Regions from separate parts of the Porphyromonas pogonae genome, predicted to be linked through region 2. Evidence: riboswitches for the same ligand, from Rfam matches in the RefSeq annotation. Region 2 holds a riboswitch; the other holds the start of a gene.
What was found. A riboswitch is a leader RNA that binds a small molecule or an ion and turns the genes downstream of it on or off. The one in region 2 is predicted to bind thiamine pyrophosphate.

Region 1: another riboswitch for thiamine pyrophosphate. It lies ahead of thiS (sulfur carrier protein ThiS); the one in region 2 lies ahead of VYJ22_RS07795 (TonB-dependent receptor).

What each region holds. Positions count from the first base shown of each region.
Region 1 is NZ_CP143258.1:587,898-596,964, forward strand. It holds gene VYJ22_RS02340 (BACON domain-containing protein) at 1-411, opposite strand, end outside; TPP riboswitch at 1,213-1,312, shown strand; gene thiS (sulfur carrier protein ThiS) at 1,382-1,582, shown strand; gene thiC (phosphomethylpyrimidine synthase ThiC) at 1,623-3,407, shown strand; gene VYJ22_RS02355 (thiamine phosphate synthase) at 3,367-5,322, shown strand; gene VYJ22_RS02360 (thiazole synthase) at 5,343-6,119, shown strand; gene thiH (2-iminoacetate synthase ThiH) at 6,133-7,242, shown strand; gene VYJ22_RS02370 (HesA/MoeB/ThiF family protein) at 7,263-7,994, shown strand; gene secDF (protein translocase subunit SecDF) at 8,070-9,067, shown strand, end outside.
Region 2 is NZ_CP143258.1:1,958,677-1,967,743, reverse strand. It holds gene VYJ22_RS07810 (glycosyltransferase family 2 protein) at 1-355, shown strand, start outside; gene VYJ22_RS07805 (glycosyltransferase family 2 protein) at 367-1,329, shown strand; gene VYJ22_RS07800 (CPBP family intramembrane glutamic endopeptidase) at 1,381-2,097, shown strand; TPP riboswitch at 2,251-2,350, shown strand; gene VYJ22_RS07795 (TonB-dependent receptor) at 2,432-4,699, shown strand; gene pnuC (nicotinamide riboside transporter PnuC) at 4,808-5,395, shown strand; gene VYJ22_RS07785 (thiamine diphosphokinase) at 5,397-6,107, shown strand; gene VYJ22_RS07780 (IS5 family transposase) at 6,698-8,005, shown strand; gene VYJ22_RS07775 (hypothetical protein) at 8,256-8,552, opposite strand; gene VYJ22_RS07770 (glycine--tRNA ligase) at 8,807-9,067, shown strand, end outside.

The DNA of each region.
Region 1 (9,067 bases), 1.4 Mb from region 2:
TTCGACCTTCATTTCTCCACCCTTACTGCTGATTTTAAGATCTTCAGGTGTAGTACCCAAAATAATATCCGCTGCACTTTGTTTTACCTCTACTTTTACCGCGGCATCTCCGGAAGTAATCATGATCACGCCTTTTCTTTCCATGCCCAGGGTATTAGGCGTAACTTTTACTTTCAGGTTACTGCCTTCTTGTACAAGCTCGATCCATGATCCTTCTTGAGGAGACATGGCAACCCACTGACTTTTGTTTGTCTGGATTGAGAGAACTTTTTCGGAGGCTTCTTTGGTAAATTGCATTGTGTTCTCTGACACTTTGAGGCTTGCTTCTTCGTAGCTGTTGTCCTCAGAGCATGACGAGACGAAAAACATCATCGTCATTAGGCCTAATAGAAACTGTAATTTTGATTTCATGTGCTTTTTTGATTTAAAAGAATTATTTCTCTTTAAACTTTCTAAAATAGAGTGCTGAATAACCATGAACATACGGTATAGAAATGATTTTTAGAGATAATACCTGACCTTCACGAATTAGGCATTAAAATCATTGTAAGAGGTTTTTACTTATTTAGGGAAATAAGTAAATTTTATTGTGCATATGAATAAGGTACTATGCAATGGTCAAGAGGTCCTTTTATAATTAAGGATGAAATAAATGATATATAACAGATGTAAAGGTATAGCTTTAGTCAGCCGATTTTTTAAATTAAAAAATAATACTTTATCATGTGTGATGTCTTAATGATATAGGGTGGCTTAATCCCTTAATCTTGTTCATCACAATGCATATTTTATATAAAAATAACCGGTTATTTTGTGTGTTAATTCTAAGATCAATTAACTTTTATAAATGTAAGTATATTTTTGATATGGACAATAAAAAAGATATAAAAAACAGAATAATTCTTACAAATGGCACTTAGAACGTACGGATATAATCCTTTTTACACTCAATTACTCTAAAATAATACTAACTACCAAAACAAGACCTATAACTACAAAGAATTTCGAAAATTGAACTCTATAATAATATGTGTATTCAGTGATGCAATTTAGAGAGGCAACTAATGGTATTTCGAATTTGCGTTTTTGACAAAATGTCAATTGTAAAGCTATCCTGAAATAATCATATTTCCCTTGAAATATCCTCCTGTGATATATTTTGAACTTGAAATATTGGTTTTTCTACAGGTATTAGCTTATCTTTGTTTCCATATAATAACTCGGGGGTGCCGATGCATAGACATTGGCTGAGATCATACCCTATAACCTGATCCGGTTAGTACCGGCGTAGGTAGTAGTGATATTCTTTACCATACTGCAACCGCAGGAGCCTCCCGAACACGAGTCAAATAGAAACTTAAACAAAGGAGGTAAGATTTTCATGAACATCAAATATAATGATCAATCAGTAGAGTATCCTGACGGCTACACCTTGGGATTACTATTGCAAGATCGCCGGATACAAGATATGCACGTGGCCGTAGCCGTAAACAACAAAATTGTGAAACGTAGTCTGAGGGATGAGTATGCATTGCATGACGGTGATGAAGTCGTAGTAATACAAGCGACATACGGAGGATAAAACGAAAAGCCTAATACATATTAAAAATAAGTTCAACCTAATGAAATCAACACAAGTAATATCTCAGCCTCTGCCCGGCTCCGAAAAAATATATGTACAAGGAGATATGCACGATATCCATGTACCTATGCGCCGAATTAACCTCTCTGATACTCGGCTGGAAGATGGGACTACCGAACACAATGAAAGTATTGTAGTATATGATACATCCGGGCCATATACTGATCCGGAATACCACGTGGATCTGCGAAAAGGTCTACCTAAAATAAGAGAAAAATGGATTGTAGAGCGTAAAGATACTATAAAACTTGAGGGCCTGTCATCAGAATACGGACGTATGAGACATGCAGATAAGTCTCTTGACAAACTTAGGTTCGAACACGTGTGCACCACTCCGCTCATTGCAAAAAATAAATGTGTTACCCAAATGTACTATGCACGACAAGGGATTATCACGCCGGAAATGGAGTTTGTAGCTATCCGAGAGAATCAGCTCATCGATCAAATCAAAACAAAATACACCATAGACAAAGGCGACCCTAAGGGAGCAAATATTCCTGCTCGTATTACACCGGCTTTTGTTCGCGATGAAATAGCTGCGGGACGTGCTATTATACCGGCGAATATCAATCATCCGGAAAGTGAGCCTATGATTATCGGACGTAACTTCCTGGTCAAAATCAATGCCAATATCGGAAACTCTCCCGTAACAGGAGGAATAGATGAAGAGGTAGAGAAGGCTGTATGGGCGACACGCTGGGGTGCGGATACCGTAATGGACTTGTCTACAGGACAACACATCCATGAGACACGTGAATGGATCATCCGAAATTCTCCTGTACCAATAGGAACCGTACCACTATACCAAGCATTGGAAAAAGTGAAAGGTAACACCACTAAACTTACTTGGGAACTCTTTAGAGACACGCTCATAGAGCAAGCTGAGCAGGGTGTGGACTATTTCACCATACATGCCGGTTTGCGTTGGCATCATATTCCTCTTACCTTGGAACGCGTTACCGGTATCGTATCTCGTGGCGGATCCATTATTGCCAACTGGTGTACAATACACAAGCAAGAGAGTTTTATCTACGAACATTTTGAAGAGATCTGCGAGATCTTGGCGCGGTATGACGTTGCCATATCACTGGGTGACGGGTTGAGACCCGGCTGTATCCATGATGCCAATGACGAAGCCCAATTTGCTGAGTTGCGTACACTGGGAGAGCTTACCGAGATCGCTTGGAAGCACCATGTACAGGTACTCATAGAGGGTCCCGGGCATGTGCCTATGCACAAGATCAAAGAAAACATGGAATTACAATTGGAAACATGCCATGAAGCTCCTTTCTATACCTTGGGTCCCATTGTTACAGACATATCACCAGGCTATGACCACATTACATCAGCAATAGGAGGGGCTATGATCGGATGGATGGGCACATCGATGTTATGCTACGTTACCCCCAAGGAACATCTCGGTCTTCCAAACAGAGATGATGTGAAGGAAGGTGTAATCACCTTCAAGATGGCTGCTCATGCAGCAGATCTTGCCAAAGGACATCCTACGGCCTACTTCCGAGACTATATGATGAGTAAGGCTAGATTTGAGTTTAGATGGAAAGATCAGTTCCATCTGGCACTCGACTCCGAAAAGGCCTTATCATTTCATGATCAAACATTACCTGACGAAGGGCACAAAGAAGCTCACTTCTGCTCTATGTGTGGCGAGCACTTCTGCTCAATGCGTGCCAACATGGCTTTTCGCCGAAAAATAAAAAATGATGAAACGAATCATAGTAATCACACCTCCGATCCCGAGTAGTGAGTGGATATTCACACTCAACAGCCTTTTTACAGCCGGGTTGGAGCGTCTACACTTGCGCCTTCACACGGCTTCTGAGGGGGATTACAGGCGCGTCATAGAAGCTGTGGCCTATTGTTATAGGAGAAGAGTAGTGATACACGATTATTTTCATCTTGCCGATGATTATAAGCTGGGAGGGATACATCTTTCTACCGCCAAATGGCAATCAATGACTACTCGCCCTTTGACGGATGAAGGCGTCACGGTATCTGCTTCTTGTCATTCGGCTGAAGAAATCATGAGTATTCCTTTTCAGATTGATTATTGTTTTCTCAGTCCTATGTACGACAGCATATCCAAGCCCGGGTATGTGTCAGCATTTGATGCCTCTTCAGCCACGCATGTTATCGCACAAAGCACAGTCCCCGTATGGGCATTGGGGGGTATCACTCCCGAAACCATAGCGGATACCATGGCTATGGGATTTGAAGGAGTAGCTGTACTCGGATATGTCTGGAGCAACCCGCAAGAGGCAATAATGCGATGGCGTAGGCTGGCTACTCCTGAGGTGCTGTTGGTGGGTGGCCTAGACCCTACTGCCGGAGCCGGTATATCTGCTGATATCAAGGTAGCGGAGCAGACCGGAAGCTATGGGTATAATATATGTACAGGCGTGACTTACCAAAGCACAGAGGTCTTCGAAGGGTGTAACTGGCTTTCCAAAGAAGATATCATGAAGCAAGTCGATGTCTTGAGAGGAAGAGCTCATCCTATCGTTTGTAAGATAGGTCTGATCGAAAATCTGTCAGTTTTGCTTGGTATTATTGATGGGGTTCGGGATGCATTTCCACTTATACGTATTGTATGGGATCCTATCTTTGCCTCATCTACCGGCTTCGTCTTTGAGCGAGAGAGAGATCTGCTCCCTCAGATATTGGATAAGATAGATGTGCTCACACCTAATCTCCCCGAAATGGAAGAGATTGCAGGAGATAAGATATCCGAATCTGAACTTCAGCAGTTGGCAGCCACGCATCATATCGCCATAGTACTCAAAGGGGGGCATGCCGAAGGTAATACTGTAGCCGACAAACTTATTACGGCTGATTTTGTCTATCATACTACCGTGCTTCGGAGCGGATACCCTAAGCATGGTACGGGTTGTGCCCATAGTACAGCATTTGCCTCTGCTTGGGCAGGCGGATGTTCCCTTAGAATAGCTTCCGATAGTGCACAAAGGTATGTGTCTGCACTGATGAGAAGCAATGAAAGCTTGCTGGCATATCATCGAAAACAAGAGATGAACTCTTCTCTTCTCAAACTTCACAACGTGAAACTACAGTTTATTACAAATGGGACAGATATCCAAGAAGAGTGCGAGCAAATTGAGAAAGCATGCCGCATGGGGATACGCTGGATACAACTGAGGATGAAAGAGGCTTCAGATGATGAGATGTTGTGTGTCGCTTATCGTGCCAAAGAGATCTGTGCTCAGTATGATGCTCTATTGATAATCAATGACCGTATACATATAGCTCACCAATCTGATGCAGATGGCGTGCACTTGGGGCGCAACGATGGCAGCATCACGAAGGCACGTGCACTACTCGGGGCAAATAAGATTATAGGAGCTACATGTAATACTTTTGAAGATATCAAGCGCGCCGAAGCTTTGGGTGCTGATTATGTAGGTGTAGGCCCATTCAGATTCACCGACACAAAGAAGAATCTTGCACCCATTCTGGGACTTGAGGGTTACAAACACATTGCACAAGAGATGTTAAAGGAACGGATATTTATTCCTGCGTTTGCTATTGGAGGAATAGAAGAAGGGGACATCTCACCCATCAGAGCCACCGGAATAGAAGGTATAGCCGTGAGTGGCTGTATTATAAGAAAGATAAATAATGACGATTTTTCACCTTTAGGCTAAAAACAGAAGATACACGAATTATGGAAACATTGGAAATTGCCGGAAAGCTATTTAACTCTCGGTTGTTCTTGGGCACAGGTAAGTTCTCATCGGTCGAGAAGATGTCACACGCTATCGTAGCCTCCGGCTCGGAACTAGTAACTGTGGCTCTTAAGAGAGTTGATGCGCATGAGGGAGGACAAGATGACTTGGTAAGATCGGTCAAGCAGCCTTTGGTAAACCTCTTACCCAATACCTCAGGAGTCAGGACTGCCCAAGAAGCTGTATTGGCCGCTGAGCTTGCCCGAGAAGCGTTGGAAACTGACTGGCTGAAACTGGAGATACACCCGGACCCCAAATATCTCTTGCCTGATCCGATAGAGACGCTCAAAGCGACAGAGGAGCTCGCCAAACGCGGGTTTATCGTAATGCCTTATGTACAAGCAGACCCTATTCTGTGCAAACATCTGGAGGATGCAGGAGCTGCTACTGTGATGCCACTTGGTGCTCCTATTGGAAGTAACAAAGGGATCAAGACCAAAGACTTCTTACGTATTATTATAGAACAGTCCAGAGTGCCTGTAGTCGTGGATGCGGGGATAGGCAGACCCTCGCATGCGGCTCAAGCTATGGAGATGGGGGCAGATGCTGTGTTGGTCAATACCGCGATTGCTGCTTCCCAAGATCCTGTAGCCATGGCCCGAGCCTTCAGTCTTGCCGTACAAGCCGGGCGTATGGCTTATGAGGCCAAACTAGCTCCAATAAAAGATGAAGCACAAGCAAGTTCTCCTCTCACATCATTTCTCAATATCAAATAAATATCCTGATATCATGAATACTTTTTATAATGAACTCAGGAAATATGATTGGGATGAAGTGGAGCATCGTATCGCTAATTGCAATGCTCATGATGTGGAAGTGGCACTGAGCCATTCCCGACGAGATCTCAATGACTTTGCTGCACTTATTTCTCCGGCTGCCATACCTTATCTGGAGCCCATGGCTCAGGAAGCACACCGCTTGACGGTAGAGCGTTTCGGCTACACTATGCAAATGTATATTCCCCTCTACCTCTCTAATATCTGTACTAATGCCTGTGTGTATTGCGGATTCAACAGGCATAATAAGATTCATCGTCGTAAACTGACAGTTGAGGAGGTCGATCGCGAGGTAGAGGCTATACTACGCTTGGGCTATAAACATCTACTCTTGGTATCAGGCGAAGCGGAAGTGGCTACAAGTGCCGACTATTATGAAGAGATGGTGCGAAGGGTAAGGCCTCATTTCTCTCAAATATCATTAGAGGTACAACCTCTCTCCACAGAAGAGTATCGCTCACTCCATGATGCAGGTGTAGGATACGTATGTGTGTACCAAGAGACTTATAACGAAAAAGCTTATCCTCAATATCACCCTACGGGGAAAAAATCAAACTTCAGGTATCGACTCGAGACTCCCGATAGAATAGGGCGTGCCAATATCCAAAAAATCGGAATAGGGGCTTTGCTGGGATTGGAGAACTGGCGCACAGACTCCTTCTTCACAGCTTTGCACTTGCGCTATCTTGAAAAGACGTATTGGAGAACCAAATATTCCATCTCACTCCCTCGCCTGCGACCTGCCACAGGCGGGTGGGAACCCAAAGATCCTATAGACGACATAGGCATGGTACAGCTCATTACAGCTTTCAGACTATTAGACCCTGAAGTAGAAATCTCTCTTTCCACCCGTGAGGGATCTTCTTTCCGTGATCATGTTACTCCTTTAGGTATTACGTCTATGAGTGCAGGCTCTAAGACTGAGCCTGGTGGCTATGCTGAACATCATGAAGATCTTGAGCAATTTGTTATCAATGATGCTCGTAGCCCGGAGGAATTTGCCCGAGCACTTCGTCTCCATGGATACGAGGCTGTGTGGAAAGATTGGGACAGCTGGATGTAAATAACAACCCATATAGATCAATGAATAAAACAAGATATGAAAGACAATTGAGCCTGCACGAGGTAGGAGAAGAAGGGCAGAAAAAACTCTCTGATGCCAAAGTTTTGGTAGTTGGCGCCGGAGGGCTGGGGTCGCCGGCGCTCCAATATCTCGTAGGTGCAGGGATAGGAAAGGTTGGTATTGTAGAGTATGATACCATTTCGGAGAGTAATCTTCAGCGTCAAATCTTGTATCGTGAGTCACAAGTGGGACTCTCCAAGACCCAATGTGCAGGCCAAAGTTTGAAAGAGCTTAATAGAGCATGCGTCATTGAAACTTATCCGACTTATCTAAACCAAATAAATGCACCGGAAATAATCAAATTTTATGATCTTGTTATAGATGCCACGGACAATGCTCCCACACGCTATCTTATTGATATTACCTGCCGTGAACTTTCAAAGCCTTGGATTTACGGGAGTATAGAGGGGTGGTCAGGACAGTTGAGTGTATTCGGTTATTCTGCTACGCCTATCTATTATACTGATGTGTTCGGCTCATATGACTCTTCTTTCATGCACCTGACTATGCCTGATAATTCACAAAGAAATACATCTAAAGGAATCCCTGTCATAGCTCCTCTTCCAGGCGTAATCGGATCACTTCAGGCTATCGAGGCAATAAAAATAATTTTGAATAGAAGAGGTGTTTTGCACAATAAACTGTTATTATTCGATGGATTAAACTCAACCTTTAGGCTTATAGAGTATTAAAATCGGAAAAATACGCTAACTTTGCACCCTAACTGTGAATATGCAATAAATAAACTAAATAATAAACAGACAACGATGCAAAACAAAGGATTTGTGATCTTTATCACAACGACTCTGGCCTTGATCTGTGCTTTTTACCTCTCATTCTCTTTTGTAACTAAAAAATATGACAAGAGAGCAGAAGAATTGGGACCTGTAAAAGGCATGGCCTATCTGGACTCTATGGCCAATGAAAAAGTTTGGATGGGTTATACCCTTAAAGAGGCACGCGCTCAACAAATCGGATTAGGTCTTGACCTGAAGGGTGGTATGAACGTTATACTCAAGCTTAATGCGGGCGATCTACTCCGCAATTTGGCTAATAAGAGTGACGACCCTAATTTTACCAAAGCTTTGGAATTGGCTGAAAAAAGTAATTCACAGCAAGACTTTATCGACCAGTTTGTAGGCGAATACAAAAAACTCGACCCCAACGGAAAACTCACAGTCCTTTTCGGTGCAGGTGACTTGCGTGACCAAATCAACACCAAGACTACGGATGGTGAAGTAGTAAAGATGCTCAAGGAAAAATATAACAGTGCTATTGATGCTTCTTTCAACGTACTTCGCACACGTATCGACCGTTTTGGTGTAGTAGCGCCCAACTTACAGAGACTCGAAGGTCAAGGACGTATCCTTGTCGAATTGCCCGGTGTAAAAGATCCCGAGCGTGTACGTGAACTTCTCCAAAGAAGTGCCAACCTCCAATTTTGGCGCACTTACAAGTTCGAAGAAGTACAAGAAGATCTAGCTGCTGCCGATCGCCGTCTTACCGAAATGGCAATACACCCTGCTCAACAAGTTGCCTCTGTAGAAGAACCAACAGCTCCCGCAGATTCTATCTCTGCTAAAGACTCCGTAGCTACACAAGTATCCGATACTGTAAAGCAAGAAGTCGCAAAAACAGAAGTAAAAGAAAATACACAGTCAAAGACCAATACACTTTTCAGCAAGCTTTCACCCATGTCTCGCGGTGGCGCTGTTGTAGGTATAGCTCGCAAAGCGGATATGAATGCCATAGACTCATTGCTAAA
Region 2 (9,067 bases):
AACAAGCATTGTAAATACAAAACACGCTAAAAACGAATACGATTATATTACAGCCCTTATCGACCTCTACAATTTTGTTATTCAACAAAATGATTTCCCCGATTATCAAAAAGCTTTATTCTTTACAAAGGTCTGTAAAAGAGTAATGAGATCATATTATAGGCACTCTGATTTATTTGAATTAGAAATTAATCAACAATATGATAATAAAATAAAAAGGCTATTGTCTGAATTGCTTAATGTAAAGGAATACAATCATTCTTCTTTTAAGTATTATGAAAGAATATTAAATCTTAAATTTGTTTATGTTAAACTTTTTCATGGCAAAATAAGATTAAAAACATTTACTTACTAACGATAGCAAGCATGGACGTAAGTCATCATCCTTTAATTTCTATTATTGTTCCTTTATATAATATGGAGAAATATTTTTTTCAATGTATAGACTCCATTAAAAGCCAAACATATAAAGATTTTGAAGTTATTATTGTGGATGATGGATCAACAGATAAGAGTGGAGAGATTGCTGATCAATGGGCTTTTGAAGACAAGCGCGTAAAAGTGATTCATCAGTCTAATAAGGGGCTTGCGGACGTTCGTAATGTGGGCATATCTATGTCCAAAGGCGAATATATTATGTTTATAGACTCTGATGACTGGGTAAAATCTGATTATGTAGAAAAACTATACAATGCAGCCAAACAATATATTGCTGATATCGTAATAGGAAATTATATATTTACATGGGACAAACCTTACAAAGAGAAATATTCCAAGATTGATGAGCATCCTGTAGAATATAATAAAACACAAGCTATCAAAGAACTACTTTATAACAAAAAAATAAAAAGTTATATGTGGGGAAGTATATACAAATCAGAACTTTTTAGAGATGTCATATTTCCTATAGGACGTGTTTATGAGGATTATGCTCGGGTATTTAATGTGTTTGATAAGGCAGAGAGGGTAGTGGTAATTCCTGATCATTTATATTTTTATAGGCAAGTTAATACCAGCATTGTCAATCTAAAAAAATATAAATCTGATGTCGATTATATGTTAGCATTAATTGATAGGGTGGAATTTAGTCAAAAATGTGACTCGCTAACAAGGACGGAAAAAATCAGATTTAAAATTAAGAGTGAAAAAAGACTTCTACTACGATACTCCCGATTGTTAAAGGATTATTCGGCTGATCAGTTAAATTCAGATAATTTAAAATTCTTTGATAAGAAACTTCGCACCTTTTTTGGATTACACAAGTTCACTCGATCAAGAATTTCCCTTTATCTTTTCATGAGTTACATCAAACACATCCGTTTTTTATGATAATATGTATTCTTTAGTCACTAATTTTACTCCTCCCTTTTAACTAATAATATGGAACAACATATAGAAGTCAAGTGGAAAAGTTTGGTGGTATTGCTTGTGCTTTCTTTTACGGGCTCATTAGTCTTATTTGTGGTATCAACAATGTTTTTGGGGCTGTTGGATATATATGACATTTTTGCATTCAATACCTTTTTAGTGATAGGGGCGCCTGCCATAGGGTGGTGTTCATTATATAATAGAAAACAAATCCATCCACTCAAATTTAATCGCCTTCCACCCAAATTCAACTTTTCCAAACCCTGGATTGTTGTGTTGTGTATCTTTATACTTTTATTGGGGGCGAGTGCATTATTGGCTTCCTTCTCTCAATATTTATTAGATTTTTTACCAGATGTTTTAAAAAATAAAGTTTTAGAATGGGAGGGTGATCAGGATACCCTGATTCAATCTATTATTGATGAACAGGGGATTGTGTCACAAATCAAAAAGATTGTTACAATGGCTCTCTTTCCGGCTGTTTTTGAGGAGATGTATTTCAGAGGAGCTTTACTGCCCATTACTATAAATATTACCGGAGGACGTAGGAATACCTCAATATGGATTGTCGCTATCATATTTAGCGCTGTCCATTTTTCTATAACGGGGTTTCTATCTCGTCTCGCTTTAGGTGTAGGCTTTGGTTATTTATATTCATACGGTAGAGGCCTCAAGTTGCCTATACTCGCTCATTTTATAAATAATATGCTTGCTATATATACCATGTAATATATACATTCTCTTGCCTCCATCTTCTTGGATAATTTTGAAGTTGTTTTTAGCCCATTACTTACTATCTGAACTTTAATTATCTATCAGATTGGTTTATATTTCGCAGTGGTGGCACAAATCATATTCTTTTTCTATATCTTTGTTCCGGCTTTAAGGAATAAGGGGTGCCATGCACGTAAGTTTTGGCTGAGAAATTACCCTTGAACCTGATCCGGTTAGTACCGGCGTAGGAATATTTTCTTGAGTTATCCTATTAATATCTAAGTTATACTACGTACACATCCTTTTTTCCTCATAAGCTTTGATTATTTATTAATAACAATAAAAGGTTATGAGAAAAAATATAAAATCACTTCTTATTGCATTTCCGATAATATCCTTTTTATCGCAAGAGGTTTATGCACAAGCATATCGTACCGATAAGGACTCCGTAAAGATTTATCATCTTGAAGAGATTACCATAAGTAGTACTCGTGCCGGTGTAAAAACCCCTATTTCTTTTACCAATATAGATAAATCTAAAATAAAGAAAGTCAATTACGGACAAGATATCCCTTATATTCTCGGTACAACACCTTCTGTTGTTTCTACGAGTGATGGGGGTATAGGTATTGGTTATACCGGTTTTAGAGTTCGTGGTACTGATGCTTCACGCATTAATATCACTACTAATGGTATTCCCTTGAATGACTCAGAGTCACAAGCTGTATTTTGGGTAAATATGCCGGATTTTATCAATTCAGTACAAGATCTTCAAGTACAAAGAGGGGTAGGAACGTCCTCGAATGGTGCAGGAGCCTTTGGGGCAAGCATCAATATGAAAACGGAAGGTATCAAGTCAAAACCATATGCAGAGGTAGGTGTAAGTGGTGGTTCCTATGGAGTATTTAGGCGTAGTGTAAAAGCCGGTACAGGGATCATCAATGACCACTGGTCATTGGATACACGTTTTTCAAAGTTAAATTCCGATGGCTTCGTGGATCGTTCTGGCGTAAAGCTCAAATCATACTTTATTCAAGGAGCTTACTCTGCGGATAATTCGGTGCTAAAACTGATTACATTCGGTGGAAATGAAGTTACGGGAATTGCATGGAACGGCATTTCTCCTGAAGATATCAAGAGTTATGGACGAAGATACAATACTGCAGGGTTAATTTCCAAGGAAGATCAAACAGATCCTAAAAACTTCAAATATTATAGAAATACTGATAATTATGATCAACGTCATTATCAAGCCATTTTTTCTCATGTGCTGACACCTGCTCTTAATCTGAACATCAATGGGCATTACACCAGAGGCAAAGGCTATACAGATGAGTACCGCACGAATAGGAAGTTCAAAAAATATGGTTTAGTAAGTTATAAAATCGGAGATAAAGATATTCAGAAGTCCGATCTTATTCGTCGCAAATATCTTGACAATCACTTTTATGGAGGTAATGCTTCTTTAGTCTGGTCTCCCGAAAGATTGAATCTTACGTTGGGATTGAGTGCTAACCAGTATAAAGGAGATCACTTTGGCGAAATCAAATGGATCAAAAATTATAACAAAGCCCTTGATCCAAACCATAGATACTATGAAGGAGATGGTCGAAAAACGGATTTTTTGGGATTTTTGAAGTTAAATTATGAATTGCTTCAGGGACTTAATATATATGCTGATTTGCAAATGCGTCATATCAATTATCATATTGACGGAACTATAGATCATTATGATGAAAATACAAAGGATTTGCAGGTGATGCATCTCAAGCGCAATTTCAACTTTTTCAATCCTAAAGCCGGCTTGTTTTATCAATTCAATAGTAATCATCAGGGATATGCCTCTGTAGCTGTCGCTCATAGAGAACCCAGCCGTAACAATTACACAGAATCGGGAGCTGATGCTTACCCCGAAGCCGAAAGACTTATAGACTATGAATTAGGATATAAATATGTTGATAATAATATCAGGCTTGGAGCAAACCTTTACTATATGAGTTATAAAGATCAGTTGCTGTTGAACGGTAGGTTAAGTGATGTGGGTGAAATGTTGACGGTAAATGTTCCTAAGAGTTCACGTATGGGACTTGAGCTTTCGTCCAACTGGAAAATTGCGTCGTGGTTGCAATGGGATGTTGCATTTACCCTAAGTAGTAATCAGATCAAAGATTACAAGGTATTTTACAGTGTATATGATGCACAATATAATTGGTTGAGACTCGAAGAGAAAAATCTCAAAAATGCTAAAATTGCTTTTTCTCCCGAAGTTATTGCTTCTACAGGCTTCACCGCTAATTGGAAAAATTTTGAAATTGCTCTAACAGGTCAGTATGTAGGTAAGCAATATCTTGATAATACAGAAAATGATGCTCGCAAACTCCCGTCGTATTTTGTAAGCAATCTTAGGTTAGGATATGATTTTAGAGCATTTAAACTTGCAAACTGTAATCTTGGGCTTCAGGTAAATAATCTTTTCAATAAAGACTACTCATCCAATGGTTATGTTTATGATAATGGTTTTGTACAAAAAGGTCAAAGCCTAGAAGAATACAGTGATATCCGATTGTTCCCACAAGCCGGAACGCATGTCTTAGGATCACTGACAATTACATTCTAATATCTCCATGTATACACACCCGACCGATTATCGAGACTCTTTTATAGAGAGTACGGTAATCGGTCTTTTTTACTACCTTGCGCAATTATTTAAACAATTTTTCATTAAATGATAGAATTTATTACGGCCCATTGGATAGAACTCCTAGCCGCTTTCATTAATTTTATTTGGGTATATCTTGAGTTCAAAGCCAGCACTTGGTTGTGGCCTGTAGGTATCATTCTTCCCATGCTTTACATTGTAGTTTCGCTCAATGCACATTTCTATGGAAATGTAATTATAAATGTCTATTATCTCGTAACCAGTATTATCGGTTGGATAATGTGGTTGCGTAAGGGTAACTCGCAAGAAGCTGCTCCTATTACAGATATTAGCCGTCGCGCTGTGTTTATTAGCCTTGGCCTTGGCATAGTAGGTTATATCAGTGCTTACATTCTTTTGAAATCTTATACTGATAGTTTAGTGCCATGGGCAGATGCCTTGGCGACAATTATAAGTTTCATTGGTATGATTTGGTTGGCCAACAAATGGCAACAACATTGGTTTTGTTGGATGATAGCCAATTTTATCAGCATATTTATATTTTATGCATCCAGAGATTATATTTCCACTTTTGTATTTTTCGTCAATACCATTGTTTCCGTATTAGGTTTCTTCAATTGGCGAAAGATGAAGATGCAACAAAATATAAAGTAGTATGATTTCATTCCGTAAAATTAGTGCTCTCAACGCTCCCTCCATTGTAGTGTTTGCCAATGGAGACTTCCCTCAGGATACTGTAATAAAAGAGATTCTTAATGTCACAGTGCGTGAGAAGGATAGATTACTTATCGTGTGTGATGGGGCGGTAGACAAGCTTCTTACACATACGGGATTGATACCTGATATTGTGATTGGGGACCTTGATTCGCTGAGTAGCGCAGAAAAAGAGATTCTTTCTTGCAAGCTCATCCAGATCTCCGAACAAGAAACAAACGATCTTACAAAGGCTGTTACCTATGTGCAGAATTATTATAATCCTGAATCAATACTTATCTTAGGAGCTTCAGGAGGGCGTGAAGATCACTTGATTGCCAATGTATCTTTGCTCAATAGATATGCACACAAAACCCCTCTCATTATCATGATGACAGATGAGGGGGTTTTTCTATCGTTCCAAAATAACGTTGTTGAGTTTTCTTGTGAGCCGAGACTACAGATATCTCTTTTTGATTTTCTTGGTAATGCCAGGATTACTACCCATGGCTTGAGATGGGAACTTAATGATGCTATTTTTGAAGAATTGTGGTGCGGTACCCTCAACGAAGCAGTTGGAAATATGGTCTCTGTTTCGGTAACGGGAGGATCGATCTCCATATTTATATCCAATGAAGTAAAAGAGAGCAATACCTCCGTTCCTAAACATTGAGTCAGTACATATATTTCAATTAGTATCTACTTCGTCTGACACAGAAAGAGATGCAACCGTGTATTTTTGTAATGTCAAAAATAAAACACATCTCAGCCCAAAACTTTCAGAAAACTGACTTAGAAACTGTGGTAATATAATGCTCTGAAAAAATTATCCGTTCCTCTTGACAAGGGGGGAGCAATGTTGTATCTTTGTGAGGAAAGAATAACACAAATCGAAAGACAATGAATATTGTAATAAATTACAGACTAAACACCGCTGCATCTGTCAAGGTCTGCTGTGTAGCATGCCCAATGAGGATTGAGGCTTGTCGGAGCTTACATTTTGTCAAAATAAGACAAAAGGCGTGAAATATTAAATTGTCAAATATAGCAATATCCTCTTACAATCAAGGCAAAAAGCCGTATGGAGTATTCAATATACTCTCTACGGCTTTTTGGTTAGAGTGAAGTAATGTGTGTTTTTCTTAACTAGTCGCCCCTTAAAATCGTGTTTATTTTCTGATATACAGCAAATTGCACTCTTCTATTCTTTGATAAATCTGCAAGTTTTTGTATCTTTGGATATAGAAACTTGCAGATTTTTTTATGATACGCCCTACTCAAACAGTTCAATCTCTGTTCTCTTCGCTGGACGATTTGCTCAACCAGCAACATCCTCTGTATAAACTTTCCCATAAAATCGATTGGAAAAGGTTCGAAGAGGCTTTTTCTTCCTTGTATTGCCCTGACAATGGTCGTCCCGGTAAGCCTATTCGTTTAATGTGTGGTCTTTTAATTCTCAAGCATTTGCGCAATATTTCAGATGAATCTGTTGTAGAACAATGGAGTGAGAACGCTTATTTTCAATATTTTTGTGGCATGCAGGAGTTTACACCTTCCTTTCCCTGCAATGCCTCGGAACTGGTTCACTTCCGCAAACGTATCGGCGAAAGAGGGATAGAGCTTATTCTTGCAGAAAGTATTCGTGTGAATGATGACAAAAATGATAAGGATCACCACGATACCGCTTTTATAGACTCCACCGTGCAGGAAAAGAATGTGACCTATCCTACAGATGCCAAGTTGCATAAGAAGATAGTAGGCAAGGTTCTCAAAATCGCAAGGGCTCTCAATCTACCCATTCGTCAAAGCTATACTTTCGTATTGAAAAGAATTTATCGGGATCAACGTTTTCGCAACCATCCCAAGAACCGTAAGAAAGCTCTTAAAGCGGATAAACGGTTACGAACAATAGCGGGACGTTTGGTTCGGGAACTTAAACGAAACCTAGGTAGTAACAGGGAGTACGACAAACTCATTTCCCTCTTTGAAAGGATTCTTTCGCAACGGCGTAATTCCACTCAAAAGATTTATTCTCTTCATGAACCGGATGTTCAATGCATCAGTAAAGGTAAGGAGCACAAAAAATATGAGTTTGGAAACAAAGTCTCGATTATACGCTCCATGACGGGAGTGATTTTGGGAGCCTCTTCTTTCCGTAATGAGTACGACGGACATACCATAGAGCAAAGCCTCGATCAGGTGAAGAGACTCACGGGAGAAAGGATTAAGAAACTGGCCGGAGATAGAGGTTACCGTGGAAAAAAAGAAATAAACGGTACGCAGATATTGATTCCTGACACTCCAAAAGCTAAAGACAGTTATTATCAACGTAAAAAGAAGCATCGACTTTTCTGCAAGCGTGCAGGAATAGAACCAACTATCGGACATTTAAAATCAGATTATCGCTTGGGACGTAACTTTTACAAAGGGCTCTTCGGGGATGCTATCAATGTAATGTTAGCTGCAGCGGCATATAACTTCAAAAGAGCCATGAAGCTTCTTTTGTACCTAATAAACAAAATCAGCGAAACACTCCCAATGGAGAGGATTGCGCTGAAATGTGCTTTTTAAGGGACGACTAACTACATTTCATTATTTTTCTAACTAAGTCTTGATATTTTCTTAACTACGACATTCAGATTTTTTAGTTAGAAAAAAAATGAAACGTAACTAAGAAAATATCAAGACTTAGTTAAAAAAATATTAAGAGAGTTTTAGCTCCGCATTACTTTTTTATAAGTATCCAGTTTGCCGGAAATTACTATCGATTTGATTCGATTTTGTGTATTTGTGTAGCTATTTGATGTTTTGTGGGTCTAGGCTAAGAGGTAGGCCAAATAAACAAAATGTAACCTGACTCTGTTCTATTTGTTTTATCACTATTAACTACTGTTATGCAATATTTGCCACCTATGACCATGTCTTTATAGAGGTTGCAATAATTGCTATCATTATTTTGAGACCGTTGCATAGCAGGCCAATTGCTTCGTTGCTTGCGAGATTCGCACTTGGTCATTAACCTGAAGTAAACTCCCTGTGCACTCACTCTTAGCGCCTTGCACTTTACCCTCTCTGCCCGGTCAAAGTGTCTTTTGTCGGCTTTGCCTCCAAAATCCATGAGACTGTTGACTTTTGCAACAGTCTCATTTTATGAATGAATAAATAATCAAACTATAATGAACGAAGACCTTTTTCATCCGCCATTGTTTGATGAATCTTCTTTTTAAATATTGTTTTGGTACCTACTTCGATCTCTCTAGAAGTATTGCCCAATACGCTTATATTGATATGGAATTAAATATCAACTCTAAGCTTGGTACACAGAAAGAAAAGTGTTTACTTTGTATCTTTGATAAGAAATAGATAAGCTAAATGGCACAACAAGACGATTTATTCAAGAAAATCATATCACACTGTAAAGAATATGGTTTTGTTTTCCCTTCATCTGAAATTTATGATGGACTCAGTGCAGTATATGACTATGGACAGTATGGTTCGGAACTGAAAAACAATATCAAACGGTATTGGTGGGAAGCAATGACTCTGCTCAATAGAAATGTAGTAGGTATTGACTCAGCCATCTTTATGCACCCTAAGATATGGAAAGCTTCAGGTCACGTGGATGCTTTCAAT